One region of the Cytobacillus sp. OWB-43 genome, then DNA from elsewhere that is predicted to be linked to it. Evidence: riboswitches for the same ligand, from Rfam matches in the RefSeq annotation. Region 1 holds a riboswitch; each other region holds the start of a gene.
The links. A riboswitch is a leader RNA that binds a small molecule or an ion and turns the genes downstream of it on or off. The one in region 1 is predicted to bind S-adenosylmethionine.

Region 1 (7,929 bases):
AGATAACAATCTCATCCCCTTCTGAAAGATTCGCTCTCGCATAGCTTGCAGCCACTTTATTTATACTAGTCGTTGTTCCTCTAGTAAAGATAATTTCTTCAGTGGATTTTGCCCTGATAAACTTGCGGACTTTTTCTCTGGCGCCTTCATAGCCGTCAGTAGCCCTTGTACCTAAAGTGTGTACACCTCTATGAACATTTGAATTATCGTTATGATAATATTTTTGTACCGCTTCAATCACTTGAATTGGTTTTTGTGATGTAGCACCGCTATCTAAATACACTAATGGATGGCCATTGACTTCTTGATTTAGTATTGGAAATAGCTCGCGAATCTCTTTTGCATTCATTATTGAACTTTCCCTTCGATCACAGCTGTTAATTGCTTTTTAACCCCTTCGATAGGAAGAGCATTAACTACTGGAGCAAGGAAGCCATGAATAACAAGGCGTTCTGCTTCTTTTTGTGAAATACCACGACTCATCAAATAATATAATTGTAACGGGTCGACACGACCAACAGAAGCTGCGTGACCAGCTGTTACATCATCTTCATCAATCAATAGAATTGGATTCGCATCTCCACGTGCTTTTTCGCTTAGCATTAATACACGAGATTCTTGTTCTGCATTTGCCTTTGTCGCTCCGTGCTCAATTTTACCAATTCCATTAAAGATGGAAGTAGCTGCATCCTTCATTACACCATGTTTTAAGATGTAACCTTCAGATGCTTTACCAAAGTGTACGATGTTTGTTGTAAAGTTTTGCGTTTGTTTCCCGCGACCTACAACGACTGTTTTCATATCTCCATATGAACCATCGCCGATTAAATTCGTTTTATTATCAGATACTGTATCGCCATCATTCATTAAGCCTAATGCCCATTCAATACGTGCATCTCGGCCAGCAACTCCGCGACGATTCACATATACAGTAGTTCCAGCAGATAAAGTGTCTACCGCTCCATAAGTTACTTTTGCATTTGTATTAGCAACAACTTCGGAAATGATGTTAAAAATGCCTTTGCTTTCTTCCATTGTTGAAATGTAGTTTTCTACATAAGTAACAGAACTATTATCTTCAGCAACCAATAATACATGATTGAACAGGTTTGCTTCTTGATCGTCGTGAATAAATACAGAGTGTAGTGGCTCTTTGATTTCTACATTTTTAGGAATATAGACAAATACGCCACCATTCATCAGTGCAGCATGTAAAGCTGTTAACTTATGTTCGTCAACCTTTACCCCATCTGTCATATAATATTTTTGTAACAGATCTCCGTGCTCTCTAGCAGCAGTAAAGATGTCGGTGAAAATAACACCTTGATCTAGAACTGTCTTTGATAAAGAGATATATGCCGGACGATTATTACGCTGAATATATAAATTTTGGTCAGCTGATTCTAAATTGATTAAGCTTCTTACTTCTTCTGGCAAGTCAGTTAATGAAGAGTAATCTTCACTTCCCACGATATGCTTATCAAATTGAGTGAAATTCCATTTTGAAATATTTGTTTTATCAGGCTTAGGCATTGGAAGATCTTCAGCTTTCTCCAGTGCGTTTACACGGAGATCTGTCATCCATGCAGGCTCGCCCATATCTTTTGAAAAAGAATGTACGTATTCTTTATCAAATGGTAACTTTATTTCTGTTGACATAGTGATCCTCCTAACTCTTACGCTTCTTGCTCAACTGATTCGTCTTCAATACCTAATTCTTTTTTAATCCAGTCATAACCTTCAGCTTCTAGTCTTTGTGCTAATTCTGGTCCACCAGACTTAACGACACGACCTTGCATCATTACATGCACGTGATCAGGCGTGATGTAGTTTAATAGACGTTGGTAGTGAGTAATAATTAAGCAACCAAATTCCTCACCGCGCATTTCGTTAATCCCTTTAGAAACGACTTTCAATGCATCGATATCTAATCCAGAATCAATTTCATCAAGAATCGCAATTTTAGGCTCAATCATCATCATCTGTAGGATTTCATTACGTTTTTTCTCCCCACCAGAGAAGCCTTCGTTTAAGTAACGTTGGGCCATATCTGTATCCATTTCAAGATACTCCATGTTTTTATCCATTTTACGAATGAATTTCATTAGAGAAATCTCTTCGCCTTCTTCTCGACGGCTATTAATTGCGGAACGTAAAAAATCTGCATTTGTTACGCCACTGATTTCACTTGGGTACTGCATTGCTAGGAATAGACCTGCGCGCGCGCGCTCATCTACTTCCATTTCAAGTACATCTTCACCATCTAAAATAATACTTCCTTTTGTTACTTCATATTTCGGATGTCCCATAATTGCGGAAGATAATGTTGATTTACCTGTTCCGTTAGGACCCATAATTGCGTGGATTTCTCCACCCTTTATCTCAAGGTTAACACCTTTTAAAATCTCTTTTCCTTCAATTTCAACATGAAGGTCTTTAATTGTTAATGTAGATGCCATGTTTATACCTCCGTAATAAAAAAGATTTGCACTGTTAAGTCAAATCTCATTTCTAGTTTAATTCTCACTTTATTCTCATTACAATCTTATAACAAATTAAATGTGATATCAACTCTTTGCACATATTAGACGATATTTCCACTATGTATATGTTGTAAACCTATCACCATCCATTATTCTACACTAAATTTAGCGAAAATAACTCATTTTTCTTCTATTTATATATGACTTATTGTTAAGTTCTTTTCTACTTGCATTTATGTCCAAATTAAAATCGGCATAATCATCTTGTTCATAAGCAATTATATAAACAAAAGAAACCAGATTTTTACACAATATATGGTTTCACGCCACCTTAACATTGACGTAATTAAATCTCATTTTCATTTATTATATACAAAAAGAGCCGTCTAACTGACAGCTCTCCTCTTTATTTAAGCATGTGCTTTACGTTCGATATCGGCAACAATTCTTTGACTCTTTAAGTAATCTTTTTCACGCTGTTTTTCTACGCGCATCCTTACATCCTGTCTTTGGCAATACGTTTCATAACCTACTCCATATGCTCCGTGCATGGCCTTTTCCATTTCGCTTGTGTAATTCAGCTGTAGCTGACTAATAATGAATCAATCCTTTCAAATTTTCGCCGTTTAAAGCGTTATAATGATTACAATAAAAATACTACACTATAAACTTACCCGACTCAAACACGATAAAACACGAAAATACGCTTTTTTACTGAATTTATCGTGATTGGTTTTATCCACCTCTTTTATTCATAAATTCATGGGTCAATACTTACAAATATTCACCTTTACTCATACAAAAGTTAGGAATGACTAGTTTGTCTGTGCAAAACACCTCTAATCAACAGTTAAGGTCACCTTTGTAAGATTAAGCAATATACAGAGAATTATTATTTGTTTTTTATTAAGATTTCTATTTTCACTTCTGATATACGATCTAATCGGTTTTTGTTCTGCTATCTTTGCAATTTTCTCTCTCGTGCGCAAGCCGCTTTTATTAGCAATTTTTCGTATCCTTAACCTTAATGAACGCGGAAATCCGATCATGGGGGAAAAGCTTGTACACTTCATTTATTATTTTCTTTCTTAATAATACGAATTTCCCTCACTACTTGTTTCTATCAAACCGAATTTAGGATTCTCCAAAAGCCGTCTAATCTACCTTTATTTGCATCAATTGTACTAGTTAGCCCCTATACATCGCCTTACCAAAAAAAGAAGCCTACAACTAAGTAGACTTCTTTAATAAATTTCTATTATTCAGTAACAGGTACAACTGCACCTTCATATTGTTCTTCAATGAAACTTTGGATTTCTTCAGAGTGTAATACTTCTAGTAGTGCTTTTATTTCTTCTTTGTCTTCATCCCCAGCTCTAACTGCGATTACATTCACATATGGAGAATCACTTTCTTCAAGTGCAATTGCATCTTCCACTGGATTTAAGCCAGCATCAATTGCATAGTTAGAGTTAATTAGAACTGCGTCACCTTCTCCATTATTATATATTTGTGGAAGAAGTGCTGCTTCATACTCCGTATCAAACTTTAGATTTTTCGTATTTTCCTCAATATCATCAATTGTCGCTGTCGTTTTATCGACATCAGCTTTTAGTGTAATCAAACCTTCCTTTTCTAACATTGTCAAAATACGACCATGGTCAGGTACAGAGCTACTCATAATAACTGTTGCTCCTTCTGGAAGATCATCTAAGCTATCATATTCTTGTGAATAAACACCAATTGGCTCGATATGAACACCACCAGCATTAACAAAATCATAATCATTTTCAGCCATTTGAGATTCTAAATAAGGGATATGTTGGAAATAGTTCGCATCAATATCGCCACCCTCTAACGCTTGGTTCGGTACAATATAATCTTGGAACGTTGTGATATCCAGCTCAATTCCTTTTTCTTCTAATAAAGGTTTTGCTTCATTAAGGATTTCAGCATGCGGTACGTTAGATGCCCCAATTTTTAATGTTTTTGTTCCTTCATCAGATCCTTCGCTACCTTCATCTGAAGATCCACAGGCAGCAATAAATAATGCAACAGCTGCAATCATTAAAACAGATAACCATTTTTTCATTTTTTTAGCTCTCCTATCGTTTGTCTAGTTTGGAAGTAATCAAATCACCAATCATTTGGATGATAAACACGATAATTAAGATAATAATCGTTGCAATCCATACAACGTCATATCTACTTCTTTGGAAACCTTCTAAGTAGGCAAGGTTCCCTAATCCTCCTGCACCTATGACACCTGCCATTGCCGTATATCCGACTAGCGCAATCGCTGTAACGGTAATACCCGAAACAAGCGCTGGCATAGATTCAGGGATGAGTACTTTCCATATAATTGTACTTGTTTTTGCACCCATCGATTTAGAGGCTTCAATGACACCTTTATCAATCTCACGTAAGCCAATTTCCACCATTCTTGCATAGAAAGGTGCTGCACCAATAATGAGTGCTGGTAATGCTGCATTTTCACCAATCATTGTCCCTAAAATCATTTTTGTGAAAGGGATTAATAACACAATCAAGATTAAAAACGGAATGGATCGAAAGACATTGACGAATGCCGCAATGATCTTATTAACTAGCTGATTTTGCCATATATTACCTTTAGAGGTTAAGAACAAAAGTAATCCAAGAATAATTCCTAAAATAAACGTGGCTATAACAGAAATACTTGTCATATATAAAGTTTCTTTTGTTGCTTCCCACATTCTTTCCCAATCCACATTTGGTAGCCATTCATTAAGCATGGGAAATCACCTCCACGCCAACCTTCTGCGAATGAATATATTCAATCGCGCGGGTAACCTCATCCGTCTCTCCATCTATATGAATAAATAAGGTACCGTAAGAGCCACTTTGTGTTTGGGATATCTTTCCTTGTAATACATTCACTGTTACATTGTAGTGGCGAATTAAGTTTGTGATTAATGGTTGTTCCGCTGAACCACCTACAAATCCAAGTTGAACAATTTGGCCATTTGGATAAGCACTCAGTAAATGTGTAATCGTTTCCTTCGTTTCTTCCGGTTCGGTCACTTGTTGAACAAATCGCTTCGTAATAGGTTCTTTTGGCTTTTGGAACACATCTAGCACTTCGCCAATTTCAACAATTCTTCCACCTTCCATGACAGCCACACGGTGGCAAATCTTGCGAATGACATGCATTTCATGCGTAATTAACACAATAGTTAACCCTAAACGTTCATTAATATCAACAAGTAAGTCGAGAATACTATCAGTTGTTTGCGGATCTAGAGCACTTGTCGCCTCATCACATAACAGTACTTTAGGATTATTGGCAAGTGCTCTAGCAATACCTACTCGCTGTTTTTGTCCACCGCTTAATTGCGAGGGATAGGCATCCTCTCGACCATCTAGTCCAACCAATTTAATTAATTCATTAACTCTCTCTAGTCGCGCTTTCTTAGGTACACCAGCAATTTCTAATGGAAACGCAATGTTTTCTCGTACTGTTCGAGACCACAATAAATTAAAATGTTGGAAAATCATGCTTATTTCTTGTCTAGCCTTTCTTAAGCTAGCACCTTTTATGCGAGAAACTTCATTCCCAGCTACAGATACAACGCCTTCAGTCGGGATTTCAAGTCCATTTAACATACGAATCAATGTACTTTTACCCGCACCACTGTACCCGATTACACCGAATATTTCACCCTCGTTAATTTCGAGGTTAACATTGTCTACTGCATTTACTTTCCCGTTTTTCGTTGAGAAAATCTTTTTTACATCTTTTATTGAAATCATTTTATACTTCACCTCTTCAATCCAGAAAAACCAACACATTTATAGCATATCCATTGTTTATAAAAAAAGCCTTCCTGCTTATGAGCAGAAAGGCTTGTTATGAAAATTCCTTTCTCTCATCTTTCAAAGCTAATGCTTTGAGTGAATTGGCACCATTTCAATTAAATGACGGTTGCCGGGCTTCAAAGGGCACTTCCCTCCACCTCTCTAAATAAGAGCAAACTATGAATATATTGAATTTTTTTGTGTACCTGTGTAATAGTATCATGTCATTGAAGTAGGTGTCAAATCTGAAATAATAGTTGTTAGACCCTTATATTTAATGAAGCAATACCGGTTGCCGCTTCAATAGCAGATTCAAGATCATCGATCAAATCTTCTACATTTTCAATTCCAATTGATAATCGGATTAAGTCTTCAGGTACACCTGCTTGTTTTAACCCATCCTGATTAAGTTGTTGATGCGTTGTGCTTGCTGGATGTATAATAAGACTTTTTGCATCACCTACATTCGCTACATGTGCGAACAGCTCAACCGAATTAATAACCTTCGCACCTGCTTCACGCCCACCAGATATGCCAAAAACGACAACTGCCCCTGCACCTTTAGATAAATATTTGTCTGCTAATTCTTTATTAGGATGGTTGTCATCGCCCGGATAAAGTACCCAATTAACAGCAGGATGATTATTTAAATATTGCACAATTTTTTTCGTATTAGCAATATGTTCTTTCATTCGAACCGTTAACGTTTCTAAACCTAACGTAAATTGGAAGGCGCTTTGTGCACTTAGTGCTGGACCTAAATCTCTTAGAAGCTGCACTCTCGCTTTAGTAATATATGCTACAGGGCCCAGTGCCTCACTATATACTATATCGTTATAGCTTGTATCCGGCTGACTTAATCCTGGATACTTCTCTGAGTTCCAATCAAATTTACCACCGTCAACAATGATCCCCCCCATTGTCGTCCCATTCCCAAGTAACCATTTCGTTGCAGAGTGAACAACAATGTCTGCGCCATGCTCAATTGGCCGACATAGATAAGGAGTTGCAAATGTGTTATCAACCACTAACGGCACACCATGTTCATGGGCGATATTTGAAACTGTTTCAATATCTAGTACTTGTAAACTCGGGTTACCAATGGTTTCGGCAAATACAGCTCGTGTCTTCTCATTGATTGCTGCTCGTAGTTCCTCTTCATTATTAATATCGATAAGCCTAACGTTGATGCCGTACTTTGGTAAAGTGACTGTAAATAAATTATATGTACCTCCATATAAATTAGAGGCAGCTACAATTTCATCACCCGCTTGAACAATATTAAGAAGAGCTAAGTAAATGGCTGCTTGCCCGCTTGCTAATGCTAATGCGCCTGTTCCCCCTTCTAACAATGCAACTCTTTCCTCAAACACAGTAACCGTTGGATTATGAATACGAGAATAAATATATCCTGTTTCTTTTAAGCCAAATAAGTCTTGCGCATGCTCTGTATTCTGGAATTGATAAGCATTATTTTGATAGATTGGGACCGCTCTTGCCCCTGTTACTGGATCAGGTTTTAGCCCACCGTGAACACCAATTGTTTCAAATCGAAGTTGCTTTTCTTTTTCTGCCATTTTACATCTCTCCTCTTTTTTAAATTGGAAAG
Region 2 (7,929 bases), on a different contig from region 1:
ACAATTTGGGAAATAATAAAAGAAAAAGTAATCATTTTTAAAGAGGTGTAAGAATGAATAAAGAAAAAATTGGTTTGTTAGTAATGGCTTATGGAACACCTTATAAAGAAGAAGATATTGAACGTTACTACACACATATTAGACATGGTAGAACTCCATCGGAAGAGATGTTAGAAGATTTAAAGAGTCGCTATAAAGCGATTGGAGGAATATCGCCATTAGCAAAAATAACTGAGAATCAAGCGCTATCACTTCAAGAACATTTAAATCAGATTCAAGATCAATATGAGTTTAAAGCTTATATCGGTTTAAAGCATATAGAACCATTCGTTGAAGATGCAGTTCAACAAATGCATAATGATGGGATTACTAAAGCTGTCAGTCTTGTTCTTGCACCACATTATTCTACTTTTAGCATCAAATCTTATAATGGACGAGCAGAAGATAAAGCTCAGACGCTTGGTGGTCCAACTATTTACTCAGTTGATAGTTGGTATAAGGAACCGAAATTTATTCAATTTTGGGCAGATGGTGTGAAGAAGCAAATCGCTAAAATGTCAAGTGAAGAAAGAGATCAATATATATTAATTGTCTCTGCACATAGCTTACCAGAAAAAATTAAAGAATATGGTGATCCATATCCTGATCAACTACAAGAAACAGCTGAGTTAATTGCTAAAGAAGCTGGCGTTCGTGAATTTGCTGTCGGTTGGCAAAGCGAAGGAAATACACCTGACCCATGGTTAGGGCCTGATGTGCAGGATTTAACAAGAGATTTACATGCAAAAAAAGGCTATAAAGCATTTATTTATGCACCAGTCGGTTTTGTCGCTGATCATTTAGAAGTCTTATATGATAATGACTATGAATGTAAGGTGGTTACAGATGAAATAGGAGCTGCCTACTATCGTCCAGAAATGCCAAATAGTCATCCAGCGTTTATTGATTCTTTAGCAACAGTTGTCTTAGACAGAATGAAAAATAAGTAATGAGTTGATTGCAACCGCTTTTTTTATTTTCATAAAGGAGCGGTTTCTTTTTTAAGGATTTTTTGACAATATGAACAGTTTGGTCATAGAGAGGGGAGAAGTAAATGGCCGTTGACCGTAAACAATTAATTATTCAAGCTGCCACAAAATCATTTTCTCTTTTTGGCTATAAAGCTACAACAATGGAGCAAGTAGCCAAAATTGCTAATGTAGGAAAAGGGACTATATACACTTTTTTTAAAAATAAAGAAGAATTATTTGATGAAATTATTACGGCACTTATTAGAGAAATGAAAATAGAGGCAGAGCAGGTTTTGTCACCAGATTTATCTTTACAAGAAAATTTACATTTAGCTCTATATCGCATTTTGGAATATAGACTAGAGCATCAATTAACAATTAAGCTGTTCCAAGAGGGAAAAGAAATGGGGACCACTGCAGTTATAGAGATGACGAACAAAATGGAAAGAGAAATCATTTCTTATATAGGAGAAAAGGTAAAAACATTAGGTATTGATAAAGGAGAAATCGAGCCGTGCGACCCTGAATTGACTGCCTTTATTATGTTAAAGTTATACATATCACTCATTTTTGATTGGGAAAGACAGCATGCCCCACTTTCGAAAAGTGAAATCGCTGAGCTTATGGAAAGGTATGTGTTTAAAGGGCTTATAAAATCATGAATGTAGGATGGAATCATCATCAAATCAGCTCGCACATCAAGTGTGGGCTGGTTTTTTTGTTTCTAATAAAGTGATTTTAGATAACAGTTATTTCACTGTGCTTATTTAAAAGGTAAATCTAAGCAGCGCTAAAATATTGTATGAATTAGCTCACTCCAGCAAAACCAATCTTCACTCAGCGGGGTAAGAGAGTCCGGACTTAAATAAGTCATTCTGTTTGAATAACAGAAATGAAGCCGAGCAAATAGAGTTTCCAAGTCAGTCAAAATCGGAAATTGGAAATGAGAGCTGAGCAAAGGTGATTTGCGTCTCAATCAGATCAAAAAATAGAAAGAAATGCCAAGCTGAGGTTTTTTGTAACAGTATTTATTCTTTTTACACCTGGATTCAAAAGTCATTCATACTAGAAGGCTTGTTGGAGTAAAACAAAAAGAAGACTTGCTAAGGGGAGCAGGCCTTCTTCTTCCAATGGTTATATATTAAGGGATGGAAACTAGCATTCTATAAATCTGAGACACCTAAACAATGGTCACACTTATTACCGTAACATTCATGTTGCTCTTCGATGGACTTCCCGCATTCAGTACATTGCTTTTGTGGGAGATTCCTAAAGAAATCTAAAATGTTTTGAACCATGGTTGAAGCCTCCTAATCGTTAATTGAATTGTTTTGATATTTATATTGTATTATAACAGATTTATATAGTCAACAGCTGTTTCAATACAAATTAGCAAAAATGAAAAAATGGGCATTATTTAGTATAGTTAGAGATGAATCAAAAGGAGGGAAATGCAATGAAGTTAACGGTTATAGGTGCATGTGGAGGTTATCCAAAAGTGGGAGAAGCAACTGCGGGGTACTTATTAGAGCATGATGATTTTACATTATTAATTGACTGTGGAAGTGCTGTTATATCCAAAATGCAAGAGATTAAACAACCAGAGGAGTTAGACGCAGTCATACTTTCCCACTACCACCCAGATCATCATGCTGATATAGGTGTACTTCAACATGCTCGTTTAATTCAAGGGTACTTAGGAAAAAAAACAAGTATTTTACCGATTTATGGGCATGATGAAAATGAATATGAATTCCAAAAATTAAATTATAAAAATATCTCAGAAGGTGTACCTATTAAAGAGAGCCTACCATTAACAGTTGGTCCCTTTACAATTACTTTTCAACGGACTAACCACCCTGTATTATGCTTTGCGATGCGCATAAAAGTAGATAATAAAGTAATTGTATATACAGGTGATACCTCATATAAAGAAGAGTTAGAAGGGTTTGCTCATGAAGCAGATATACTTCTATGTGAGTGTAATTTTTATGGACATCAAGAAGGTAAAAATGCGGGACATATGAATAGCTATGATGCTGGTCGGTTAGCACAAATAGCTAAAGTGAAGCATCTTCTATTAACCCATTTGCCCCATTATGGTAATATAGAATCGTTAAAGGATGAAGCTTTAACAGAGTACAAAGGACCGATTAGTCTAGCCGCATTTGGCATGACTTTTGAAATTTAAAGGAGTGGTACCATGAAATTTATAGATAATCAAGGAATTACAGATCCTCGCATTAATTTAGCTATTGAAGAATATGCGTTGAAGAATTTAGATATTAATGAATCATATCTATTGTTCTACATAAATAAACCATCTATCATAATTGGTAAAAACCAAAATACGATTGAAGAAATCAATACAGAATACGTTGAAAAAAATGGACTGCATGTGGTGCGCCGTTTATCTGGTGGCGGTGCTGTATACCATGATCTTGGTAATTTAAACTTTAGTTTCATCACAAAGGATGATGGCGAAAGCTTTCATAATTTCTTAAAATTCACTGAACCAGTAATTACTGCTCTAAAAAAGTTAGGTGTAAATGCAGAATTAAGCGGTAGAAATGATTTGACAGTAGATGGGAGAAAGATTTCTGGAAATGCACAGTTCTCTACAAAAGGGAGAATGTTTAGCCATGGAACATTAATGCTCGATTCAGAAATTGAAAATGTTGTCTCTGCACTTAAAGTGAGAAAAGATAAGATTGAATCAAAAGGAATCAAATCTATTCGTAGCCGGGTAGCAAACATCTCTGAATTTTTAACTGAAAAAATTTCTATCGAAGAATTTAGACAGCTAATTTTACATCATATTTTTGAAGGTAGTGAAGTAAGTGAATATCGCCTAACAGAAAAAGACTGGGAAGAAATTCACAAAATCTCAGAACAAAGATATCAAAATTGGGAGTGGAACTATGGCAAGTCACCAAAATTTGATTATGAGCATTCTAAAAGATTCCCAGTGGGTTCTATTGACATTAGACTGAATGTAACAAAAGGACAAATTACTGAATGTAAAATTTACGGTGATTTCTTTGGTGTCGGAGATGTAACCGATATTGAAGAAAAGTTAGAAGGCATCCGCTACGAAAAAAGCGAAATTGAAAAGGCGCTAGCTGGTGTAAATATAAAACATTATTTCGGTAATATCACTATAGAAGACTTTGTAAATTTAGTTTATTAGAGCTGTATCAGTCTGTTTTTACTAAGGCATGAAAGTATTTTCACCGTTTAGGATGAAGAACTTTTATGCTTTTTATTTTATTATAAAGAAAAAAATAGAGTAGATCTCCGTAGACTACTTGAATCCTGAAATTTCTTTTAATATAATAAATTTAGAAAATTTATATTATAAAAATGAATGACTATTCATTCAGAAAAGAGGGAGAAACTTGAATTTAACAAGTCAGCTTCACAAGATTGCCTTAGAAAATGGGGAAAAAAATGCGTATTATTTTATGGATCAAGCATGTACATACGCAAAGCTCGATGAACAAGTAACAAGGTTTGCATCAGGACTTTCGTCATTAGGTATTAAAGAAGGTGATCATATTGCCTTGCTACTTGGTAATTCGCCGCATTTTGTTATTAGTTTATATGGTGCGTTAAAGCTAGGAGCAAAGGTCATACCGATAAACCCTATCTATACGCCTGAAGAAATTGGCTATATTTTAAGAGATGGTGATGTAAAAGCGGTGATTATGCTTGAGCAATTATTACCATTAGCAGAAAAAATGCATCATTTATTAACAGATATTAAGCATTATATTGTCTGCGAAACCGGTCAAACAAGTGGACTTCCAGCTCTGGGAGATAAGTCGGTATTTCCTAAATTGAAATCGTTTTCAGAGCTTGTTTCCAATGGAGATGTAACATTTGTTGATGCAGATGTTACACCCGATGATGTCGCGATTATACTCTATACATCAGGAACAACAGGCAAACCTAAAGGAGCCATGTTAACTCATCGTAACCTGTATAGTAATGCGAGTGATGTCGCGGACTATTTGCAGATTAATGAACGTGATACGGTGATTACAACCTTACCTATGTTTCACGTGTTTTGCTTAACTGTTGCTCTGAATGCACCTCTGATAAGTGGAGCAACAATCTTAATAGACCCTAAATTTAGTCCGAAAGAAATTTTCCGTTTAGCGGAAAAATACAAGCCAACTGTTTTTGCCGGCGTGCCTACAATGTATAATTTTCTTTATCAATATCCTGAAGGCAACCCTGGTGTCTTCCAATCTATGAGATTATGTATTTCTGGAGGTGCTTCACTTCCTGTTGCATTGTTAGAAAATTTTGAGAAGAAATTCAATGTGGTTATTTCTGAAGGCTATGGCTTATCAGAAGCTTCTCCGGTCACATGCTTTAACCCACTAGATCGTCCACGGAAACCGGGGTCGATTGGCACATCTATTATTCATGTTGAAAATAGAGTAGTTAATGAATTAGGAGAAGAGGTCGCTGTAGGTGAAGTAGGGGAGCTTGTTGTGAAAGGCCCTAACGTTATGAAAGGATATTACAAAATGCCTGAAGAAACATCTGCCTGTTTAAAGGAAAATTGGTTATATACAGGTGACTTAGCTAAGAGGGACGAAGAAGGATACTTCTACATTGTTGACCGTAAGAAAGATATGATAATTGTTGGTGGCTATAATGTGTATCCAAGGGAAGTAGAAGAGGTTTTTTATGACCATCCTGACATTGTAGAAGCGGCTGTTTTAGGTGTACCTGATCAGAATACAGGAGAAAAAGTTTTAGCCTATATTGTACCTAAAACTGAAAATTTAACAGAGGCACATTTATTGACTTATTGTAAAGAAAAGTTAGCCAAATACAAAATTCCTTCCTCTATAGAATTTTTAGAAGAATTGCCGAAGAATACAACAGGAAAGATACTGCGACGTGCTCTTAAGAAAAAGGTACTAGAAAATCAGGAAGCATAAGTTAAAAAACATGTTGACAAAAGATTCTAAATATTTTAGAGTAACTATATCAATTAAATAACCACTATCTAGAGAGGTGGAGGGACTGGCCCTACGAAGCCTCGGCAACAGACTTAGCATTGCAAGTACTGTGCCAATTCCAGCAAGCTAGCATTTAGCTTGAAAGATAGGAAGAGAATGAAATATTTATGAGCGTACGTTACCTCTTCCTTTTTGGAAGAGGTTTTTTTATGGCTGATTGGACCACCAAAAGCGATAAACATTCTTAGCACAATTGATAAATACATTATTATGCTTCTTTTGTAGAAGTATTAGAGGAGGTAATGGCAGTATGAGTTATAAAAAACAAATGATATTGAATGCATTTGAAATGACAAGTGCAATGCACAATTCTCATGGGCTATGGAAGCATAAAGATTCCAAACGACATCGTGCCTATAAAGATATTAATTATTGGATGGAATTAGCCAAAACACTCGAGAAGGGAAAATTCGATGCTGTCTTTTTTGCGGATGTATTAGGTGTTTATGATACGTATAAAGAAAGTAAAGAACCTTCAATTAACGATGGATTACAGTTTCCTGTTAATGATGGGGCGTTTGTCATCCCTGCTATGGCAGCAGTGACAGAGCATCTGTCATTTGCATTAACGGTGAGTACAACATATGAGCCACCTTTTGGGCAGGCAAGACGGTTTTCCACATTAGATCATTTGACAAAAGGAAGAGTGGCATGGAATATCGTTACTTCTTATCTTCCTAATGCAGCAAGAAATTTTGGTTTCAAAGATATGATCAAACACGATAAGCGTTATGAAATTGCCGATGAATATATGGATGTCGTTTATAAACTGTGGGAATCAAGCTGGGAAGATGGAGCAGTGATAGAAGATACAGAACAAGGGGTATTAATCGACCGTAAGAAAATCCATGAAATTCACCATAAAGGAGAATATTTTGATGTCGAAGGACCGCATTTAACAGAACCGTCACAACAAAGAACACCTGTTTTATATCAAGCAGGGACTTCTCCTAAAGGACGTGCTTTTGCAGCAAAACATGCAGAATGTGTATTTGTAGGTGGGCCAACACCTGAAAGAGTAAGACATTATACAGAGGATATTCGAAAACAAGCGGAAGAATATGGCAGGAATCCGGAAGATATTAAAATATTCACTTTCCTAACAGTCATCGTAGGTAAGACAACTGAAGAAGCGGAAGAGAAATTTGCTGAATACAACCAATTATGGAGTGCAGATGCAGCGAAAGCACAGTTTGGGGGCGCAAGCGGTTATAATGTTGCGGAATTTACAAAGGATGAGTTAGATAACCCATTTGAATTTAAAGCTACAGAGCATGGGCATTATAAAGCTGCTTCATTAACGAAAGATGCGAAGAAAAAACTATCGATTAAAGAAGCGATTTCAAAACTAGAAGGATTAGATAGAGACAATATAATTGTCGGCAATCCATCAGAAGTAGCAGACCAAATTCAATATCAGTTTGAAGCCTCTGGTGTCGATGGTTTTAATTTAAATCATTTAGTAACGCCAGCAGATTTGGAAGATTTTATTGAGCTTGTTATTCCGATTCTACAAGAACGTGGTTTATATAAAAAGGAATACAAAAAGGGTACGTTAAGAGAAAAGCTTTTTACTCATGGCTCGCCCCTTTTACCGAGTGGTCATCCAGGAAGTAAATATCGTAAAGGTGAAAAGATAAATAATTAAAATAAGAGGTGAAGGGTATGAGAAAAGTTTGGTTATTATTTTTTGTACTGACTTGTTGCACTGTTTTAAGTGCATGTGGGACATCAGGTTCATCCGGCGAAGAAAAGAAAGAGATGGTCTTAGGGGCGACAGTTCCTTATAGTGATATGCTTGAGCAAGGTGTAGCACCACTACTTGAGGAAAAAGGGTACAAAGTAGAAGTAAAGGAATTTAATGATTATGTTCAACCGAA
Region 3 (7,929 bases), on a different contig from region 1:
AAATCATTTAAAGCAATATCTGCCCCTTCTTCTACAGCATGTATAAAAGGGGTTAAATCTTCTGCTTTGATAACAAAATCACTATCTAAGAACAAACAGATATCTCCTGTACTGTGAAGCGCACCAATCGCTCTTGGAATGTTATGTCCGAGTGCCTGGTCAAACGCAATCACTTTCACACCTGACTTTTCTACCTTTTCCTTTGTTCGTTCATCTGCTCCATTTAACACAACAATGATTTCATCAATGCCTGCCTTCTTTACCTCAGCAATCACTTCAGCAATCGTATCCGGCTCCTTCCCTACAGGAATAATCGCACTATACTTCGCTCGTTTCTCTTCCTTTACCGAAAAGGCTTGTACATATTCCTTAAAAGATTGCCGATTTCGCCTGCCATCGTTTAAACCACCGCGATATCCTCTCTCTTCAATCAGTTGGGCCACTGCACGTAAATGGTCACCAATTATTAAACTTGTTGAAAATGAAAAAGAGGAGCCCGTAATCTTCTGTTGATGTTTCGGTCGAATCTTATTTGTAGCAATCACATCAATGGCTACTGGTGCACTCATCTTTAATTCTTTCATCACAGCTATACTATGAGCTAATGGCGGACAAGCTAAATTCTCCCAACCAATTGTATCAAGCGCTGATTTTTTCATCACATGAGGAACAGCGACTAAGGAATTAACGGATAACTCACCTTTACCTAAAAAATGATTAAGAGAGAACTTTGATACTGCTGTCGGATGTGGTCTAATGGGGCGCTTCATTGTCCAGCTTAAATCATTTAGGGCAATATCAGCCCCATCCTGAATGCCATCAAGCAGTGCTTGTAGCTCCTGTGCTCTAACGACAATATCACCATCAATAAAAAGAAGCGTATCTCCTTTTGCCTCCCTTGCACCAATTGCTCGTCCAATATCCACCCCTAGAGGTTCTTTATAAACAAGCTTTCTACATTCAAATGCTTCCGCTATTTTCTCCGATCCATCTGTTGAACCATTCAAAACAGCGATGATTTCATATGGCTCAATCTTCACTAACTCTTCTAAAACGGCTGACAACGTAGATTCTTCATTCTGAATGGGAATAATAACAGATAGATTCATAACACTTCACTTCTCTCCTTCAGCAAAATTAATAGTCTCCTTTGTGCTAACTATAGCCTTTTCCATCACAAACCCGAGAAAAACACTAAGTAATATCAATATATACAGCTTGGCCAATTTTGTTCTCGGACAAGTATACAATCTATGAAAGATGGTGCGATAGACAGGGTAGATTGGTTTAATTATGGGGGCATTGATCCGATTCGGCACTAAAAAATATATTATTACTATTCGTTAGGAGATGTTAAAGTAGATATATATGTATTTAAGGGGGAGTACAAATTGGAATTCGAGTTGAATTTTATTTGGATTGCCGCCGGTTTAGCATTACTTGGCTATTTCATAGGCAATGGGTTGAAGCAATTTAGTAGTAAAAATGAAGGTAATATGAATCATTTACTTGTGGAGCAAAGCCACCTTCATCTTTACTTTTATTTAAGTGAAGCTGACATGAAGGATCTATTACAGAAGCATCCTCACGCACCAAAAGTCATTCTTAATGGCAAGCATTATTACCATCTACATAAATTTCGCAAGTGGCTTGAATCTGATGATATATATCACTCATGAAGAATTTATTTTGACAGCTTCCATTTATTATGCTAATCTATCTGTAAAATTCAAAATATTATAAATATGTAATTCTCTTATTCAGAGAGGTGGAGGGACTGGCCCGATGAAACCCAGCAACCTTTAACAATTATTTGTTAAAAAGGTGCTAATTCCTGCAAAGTGTAATAGCTTTGGCAAATAAGAGAGGATAAAGACCTCTCTATTTTTAATTAGAGAGGTCTTTTGTATTTTCAAAACTTAATAACAAAGGCAACAGATGCATGATTGCTTAAAAGGGAAGCCCGGTGGAATGCCGGCACGGTCCCGCCACTGTGAAGGAGAGCGACTTATCATTGACCACTATTTCATAATAGAAATGGGAAGGGATAACGAGCGATAATCCGAAGTCAGGAGACCTGTCTGTTGTTTGCACTTAGACTCTACGGATGCATAGAGAGGAGTGATGAATACGTGTTGAGCAAATCAAATGGTCTCAACTCTAGTTAATATTGCGTATGAATCTCTCATTTAATAATAAATAGAGAGATTTTTTGTTGAGAAAATACAATCTAAAGGAGTGTTTAAATTGACTGAAGTAAAAAGCTCAAATGTAGGTTATCCAAGAATTGGCGAGAAGCGGGAGTGGAAGAAAGCTCTAGAACAATTTTGGAGTGGTAAGTTGAATAAAGAGACTTTTCTGCAACAAATGGAAGTCATTCGTTTATCCTCTCTCGAGAAACAAAAACAACTTGGCGTTGATCTCATCCCGGTTGGCGATTTCACACTGTATGATCATGTCCTTGATACAGCTGTGATGTTTGGACTTGTTCCTGAGCGTTTTACATACAGAGGTGGGAAGGTTGATATCGAAACGTATTTTGATATTGCCAGAGGGAACAAAGATGCCGTGGCAGCTGAAATGACCAAATGGTTTAACACAAACTATCACTACATCGTGCCAGAACTCAACAACCTCACGCCAACACTTGCTGAAAACCGGCCACTTGCCTTTTATAAAGAAGGAAAAGAGAAGCTTGAAATCGACGGGAAACCGGTTATCTTGGGCCCGATTACGTTTGTGAAATTATCAAAGGGCTATAAAGAAAGTGAATTCAAATCAATCGTCAATCAATTCGTTCCTCTTTATGCACAAATTTTAAAAGAATTACAGCAAGAAGGTGCCTTGTGGGTACAAATCGATGAACCTATTTTAGCAACTACCCTCACAGAAGAAGACATCTCACTCTATCAAGCAGTTTACCAAACATTACACCAGGCAGCACCACAGATAAATATCATTTTACAAACGTATTTTGAAAGCATCACTCATTTTGAAGCTGTTACCTCATTACCTGTGCAAGCGATCGGCCTTGATTTTGTCCATGATGCAGGTCAAAACCTCGCTTCTTTACAAAAATTCGGCTTCCCAAGTGATAAAGTATTAGCTGCAGGTCTCATCGATGGCCGTAATATCTGGGGCGCCAAACTTGATAATAAGCTCTCTCTTCTAGAAAAAATTACAGCAATTGTTCCGAAAGATCGCTTAATCATCCAGCCTTCATCCAGCTTATTGCATGTACCCGTTACAGTCAAAATTGAAGAAACACTAGATCATACATTAAAGACCGCACTCGCCTTTGCTGATGAAAAATTACAAGAAATCGTAGTGCTAACGAAAGGAATAAGAGAAGGAAAAGAGCAAATCCAAGATGAGATAAACGAGAGACGAACTGCTATCGAGGTGCTAAATCAATCTTCTATTAGAAACAATCAACAAGTACAAACAGCCATTCAAAACTTACCATCATCACTAGCAGAGCGCGAAGCACCTTATTCTGTTCGTCAAGCAACACAAAAAATAGCCTTCCAACTACCACTCCTACCTACAACAACGATTGGAAGCTTCCCACAAACACAGGAAGTGAGAAGAAATCGTTTAAAATGGCGTAAAGGAGAGTTAACTGCTACTGACTATCAAACATATATCAAAACGGAAATTAAAAAGTGGATTGATATTCAAGAAGAGCTAGGCCTTGATGTGTTTGTTCATGGCGAATTCGAGCGCACAGATATGGTCGAATACTTCGGTGAAAAATTAGCCGGATTCCAATTCACAAAATTCGGTTGGGTGCAGTCTTATGGCTCTCGTTGTGTCAAACCACCACTCATTTATGGAGATGTCTCATTTGAACAGCCAATGACAGTTGCAGAAACAGTCTATGCCCAGTCCTTAACAGATCACCCGGTAAAAGGTATGCTCACTGGTCCGATTACGATTTTAAACTGGTCATTTGTCCGCGACGATATCCCTCGTTACGAAGTCGCAAACCAAATTGCCCTTGCCCTTCGAGAAGAAGTAGAAGCACTAGAAGCAAATGGTATCCGGATGATTCAAGTAGACGAACCAGCCATTCGTGAAGGATTACCACTCAAACAAGAGAAGTGGGAAGATTATCTGAACGCTGCTGTTTATGCTTTTAGACTAGCCACCACTTCTGTCAGAAATGAAACACAAATTCATACGCATATGTGCTACTCCGATTTCGAAGACATTATCTCAAGCATTCAAGCACTCGACGCTGATGTCATCTCCATTGAAACATCAAGAAGCCACGGCGAACTCATTCACTCATTTGAAGAAAGCACCTACGAACAAGGTATCGGCTTAGGTGTATATGACATTCACAGCCCTCGGGTGCCACAACTCGACGAACTAACGAAAAACATCGACCGTGCCTTACAAGTACTAGACCCACAACTTTTCTGGATTAACCCTGACTGCGGCCTCAAAACAAGAGGCATGGACGAAACCGTCGCAGCCCTAACAGTCATGGTGCAAGCTGCCAAACTCTCGCGGGAAAAATTACTTGTAAAAAAAGGCGAATAAACAAACAGAAATCCGAACGATTATACATTCGTTCGGATTTCCTCGTTTAATAGTACAGTGTTTAGTTTCTTATCCATCTTCTTCTGATAAGAACCATGGTTAAATCTCTTTTCGTTAAATTCACCAATCACATTCCGTACCCGGACATTATGGATGATTAAGTTGCGATAAATCTCATTCTGCAAATAAGCATTAAACCAACTATAATCCTTTAACTTCCGCAGATTATTCGTCACATCTGCTTGCGTGACTTGTGTAATAAAAGGGGCGAAAGAAATAATACTTATCATATTTAGGAACAGCTTTTTCATAGTGGGTGCATCCTCTCTTATTTATTCACATTACTGTTGGTTGGGTATTTGTACCTTTTCGTTTACCAAATCAGAGATGATACTACGTCAAAACCAGTTCACATCCGCACTCAAAAAACGAGCACCACTAAAATCAAAACGACGAGGAGAAGCTCTAGACCATTTGCGGCCTCATCTTGCTTATTTTCATTAATTTTCTTCCGATATAACCTTTGTATCTTTCATTTGTAATTGTTATTCATACGAGTACCCCTTTTATCCTAATATTTATCAATCGTTACCCCTAAAACAGATGCCCTAATGATACTTATATCTCTAAACCTTTCCAACTCCTCTGGTGTGCCGCTTATCATGGCTCCACTAATTAGCGTTTCTGATTCATCGTTATAATAAGGATCGTCTTCTGAAACACCATATCCATAAGCGTTATCACCATTCAACACATGATGCAGGTCAGGATCTCCTTCTGTTGGTTTCGGTGTGTGCTCATTAACCCATAACCAGTCGATATTCTCCACACCCATGATATTACCCAATTCTTTAAGAGTCATCGGTTCATCAAATGATATTGCTACTTCTACTAATGTGTTTTTGTCGAGTCCTACAGCTATATCAATTTCCTGAGGTAAATAACTGTAGTTGATTCGAGGGTAATAAAAATCAACAATACGCTCATTATTCATTTGGTTGTACCGAACAACCCTTTTAGTTTCTTCATCTACCTTATTTCCTTCAGTTAAACCGCTCTCTCGACTAACAAGCTTTATTCTACCTATCGCTGGATATTCATTTGTCTCTTTATTCCAAACAAATTGTCTTCCTCCAATTTCCTTAAAATAGACCGTCTCACCAATGGCGCTAAAGAGATTATAATGAAAGGTAGTATTATGGCTGATAATACCTGCTCCTTTCGACCAACTGTTTAAATCCTCATCCATACCACTTTCTATTTTTTTATTGATAAGATATTGAACACCACTAAAAACTAAGAAGATTAAAATAAGAACGGATATCGTAGAAATTAAAAAATATAAACCAAATTGCTTCCATCTTGCCTTTCTTACTGAACGCCGGAATAGTGAATCACTAATAAAATCCATTTCATCCTTTTTATGATTCGTCATCACGTGCCTCCTCCAAACACTTCAATAATTTCTTTCGAGCGCGGTATAAATTAATCTTCACAGCGCCAATGCTTATCCCCAAAATGATAGCTATCTCCTCATATGTGAAATTTGATTGATATTTTAATAGTAGAATCTCTGCATAAAAAGGTTTTAACTGATTGAGTATACTAGACAATTCTCTCGCACGTTCTTTTGAGATAACTAGCGCCTCGGGGGTTTCCGTACTTTCCGGCTCACCACTATGTTCATCTAAATTAAAGTGGTATTTCTTATTTTTGCGACATTGGTCATAATGGTAATTCAATGCCACACGAATTAACCAACTTCGTACCTTTGATGAACGAATCGTGTCAGATAATTTGATATACTTAAGCGCTGTTTCTTGCACAGCATCTTGAGCATCTATGTGGGGTACCCCTTTTTTTAATAAATATTTATAAACAATATTTAACTCTCTATTCAAGACATCGATATTCAACGCTTCTCTCATATCCCTCCTCCTATGCTTATAAGACGAAACAGATAGTAGTAATGTTAACAAAATTCTAAAATTAATATTAATATCTAGCATAATAATGTTTCAAACCATAATAAAATAACCACAGCATGAGCTTAAACTGTGGTCTCGATAATTAGCACTCTTTTATATGGTGATAAATTATATTTTATATAGTGTTCACTAAAGTAAGACTAAAACAGGATATCAATCAACAGCATTAGTCTCCCCTTACCCCATTTCTGCAAAATAGCCAAATAATATAAAGAAAACGATCGCTAAGATGAATAAGGTAATAATATAAAAAATCAGTAGGATTCTTGCAAGAAACCCGTTAAAGCGATTATACAATTCGTTAGCAGTTAGTTCCGTTAAAGCAAAGAAAGGTATGGATAAAATCATCAGAAACACAAAATCCTCTGTTATCCAGCTGTAAAATTTTCCACCAGCTCTACTACTAAAAAAATACAAAATGGCTAGGAACATATTAATAATTAAGAAGAATCCTAGCATGCTGAATAAGACCGCGATAAAACCTATCATACTATCTGATTTACACCTCACAGGAAATTTACTCATAAAACTTCTAGAAATAGATATCTTCATTATATTACCATTATTTACATTTATATAAAAAACATAATTTATTAAAGAGCAGGAAAGTAAAAATCAAAACCAGCGTAAGCGAACTGTCAGCACACTACACTACAAAAAAACACACAAGGTAACGAGAATACCTTGTGTGAAAGGAGTTATTTTACTTTCTGAGCATGGCGCGAAGCCGCTGCACCAGCTAATTTACCAAAGACGGCGCCAGACATTAAGCCTGAACCGCCGGGATAATTCTCGTAGAAGATACCGCCAATCATTTCTCCAGCAGCATATAAGCCTTCGATTGGTATATTCGATTGATTGACTACTTCCCCTTCGATTGTTGTCGCTAATCCCCAAAATGAGAACGTAATCCCGCAAGTCACAGGATAGGCATAGAATGGGCCTTCACTTATGGTTTGTGCCCAGTTAGATTTGGCTGGGGTAATGCCTTTTGTCGATTTACCGTCCTTTTCTGAAGGATTGAATTCACCTTCTTGAACCGCTGCATTATAGTCAAAAATGGTTTGTAGGAATTGTTCTTTATTTATATCTAATTGATCTGCAAGCACTTCAAGTGTAGCTGCTTCAATGACGGTCGCTTCTTCTAAATCATACTCCGCACGTAAGATTGGGCGAACTTTAGCATCATAAATTTGGTAGGCTATATTTTTCGGTTGCTTTAATATTTCTTTACCATATTTTGCATAGGTGTAGTTACGGAAATCGGCTCCCTCGTCTACAAAACGGTGACCTTCCACATTGACCATCACGCTATAAGGGTAAGAATGCTTTTTGAAAATATCACCTGGTTTTTGGAAATCACCTACTCGTGGGGCATTGGCATCTGTTCCAA

Region 2: it holds a riboswitch for S-adenosylmethionine, as region 1 does, so the genes downstream of both, U9M49_RS00615 (LLM class flavin-dependent oxidoreductase) here and U9M49_RS19955 (methionine ABC transporter ATP-binding protein) in region 1, are expected to answer to the same signal.
Region 3: it holds a riboswitch for S-adenosylmethionine, as region 1 does, so the genes downstream of both, metE (5-methyltetrahydropteroyltriglutamate--homocysteine S-methyltransferase) here and U9M49_RS19955 (methionine ABC transporter ATP-binding protein) in region 1, are expected to answer to the same signal.

What each region holds. Positions count from the first base shown of each region.
Region 1 covers NZ_JAYEFF010000007.1:157,024-164,952, forward strand. The annotation lists gene U9M49_RS19925 (cysteine desulfurase) at 1-349, opposite strand, end outside; gene sufD (Fe-S cluster assembly protein SufD) at 349-1,659, opposite strand; gene sufC (Fe-S cluster assembly ATPase SufC) at 1,677-2,459, opposite strand; gene U9M49_RS19940 (hypothetical protein) at 2,894-3,034, opposite strand; gene U9M49_RS19945 (MetQ/NlpA family ABC transporter substrate-binding protein) at 3,742-4,575, opposite strand; gene U9M49_RS19950 (methionine ABC transporter permease) at 4,589-5,257, opposite strand; gene U9M49_RS19955 (methionine ABC transporter ATP-binding protein) at 5,250-6,275, opposite strand; SAM riboswitch class I at 6,389-6,493, opposite strand; gene U9M49_RS19960 (O-acetylhomoserine aminocarboxypropyltransferase/cysteine synthase family protein) at 6,581-7,897, opposite strand.
Region 2 covers NZ_JAYEFF010000001.1:104,465-112,393, forward strand. The annotation lists gene hemE (uroporphyrinogen decarboxylase) at 1-16, shown strand, start outside; gene hemH (ferrochelatase) at 54-989, shown strand; gene U9M49_RS00590 (TetR/AcrR family transcriptional regulator) at 1,094-1,672, shown strand; gene yhfH (protein YhfH) at 2,174-2,308, opposite strand; gene U9M49_RS00600 (MBL fold metallo-hydrolase) at 2,467-3,201, shown strand; gene U9M49_RS00605 (lipoate--protein ligase) at 3,214-4,200, shown strand; gene U9M49_RS00610 (fatty acid--CoA ligase family protein) at 4,409-5,968, shown strand; SAM riboswitch class I at 6,030-6,141, shown strand; gene U9M49_RS00615 (LLM class flavin-dependent oxidoreductase) at 6,300-7,697, shown strand; gene U9M49_RS00620 (MetQ/NlpA family ABC transporter substrate-binding protein) at 7,715-7,929, shown strand, end outside.
Region 3 covers NZ_JAYEFF010000005.1:33,976-41,904, reverse strand. The annotation lists partial or broken gene U9M49_RS16910 (glycosyltransferase family 2 protein) at 1-1,109, opposite strand, end outside; gene U9M49_RS16905 (DNA-binding protein) at 1,392-1,679, shown strand; SAM riboswitch class I at 1,754-1,866, shown strand; cobalamin riboswitch at 1,920-2,100, shown strand; gene metE (5-methyltetrahydropteroyltriglutamate--homocysteine S-methyltransferase) at 2,248-4,548, shown strand; gene U9M49_RS16895 (hypothetical protein) at 4,569-4,859, opposite strand; gene U9M49_RS16890 (anti sigma factor C-terminal domain-containing protein) at 5,120-5,983, opposite strand; gene U9M49_RS16885 (RNA polymerase sigma factor) at 5,970-6,476, opposite strand; gene U9M49_RS16880 (hypothetical protein) at 6,714-7,025, opposite strand; gene tcuA (FAD-dependent tricarballylate dehydrogenase TcuA) at 7,235-7,929, opposite strand, start outside.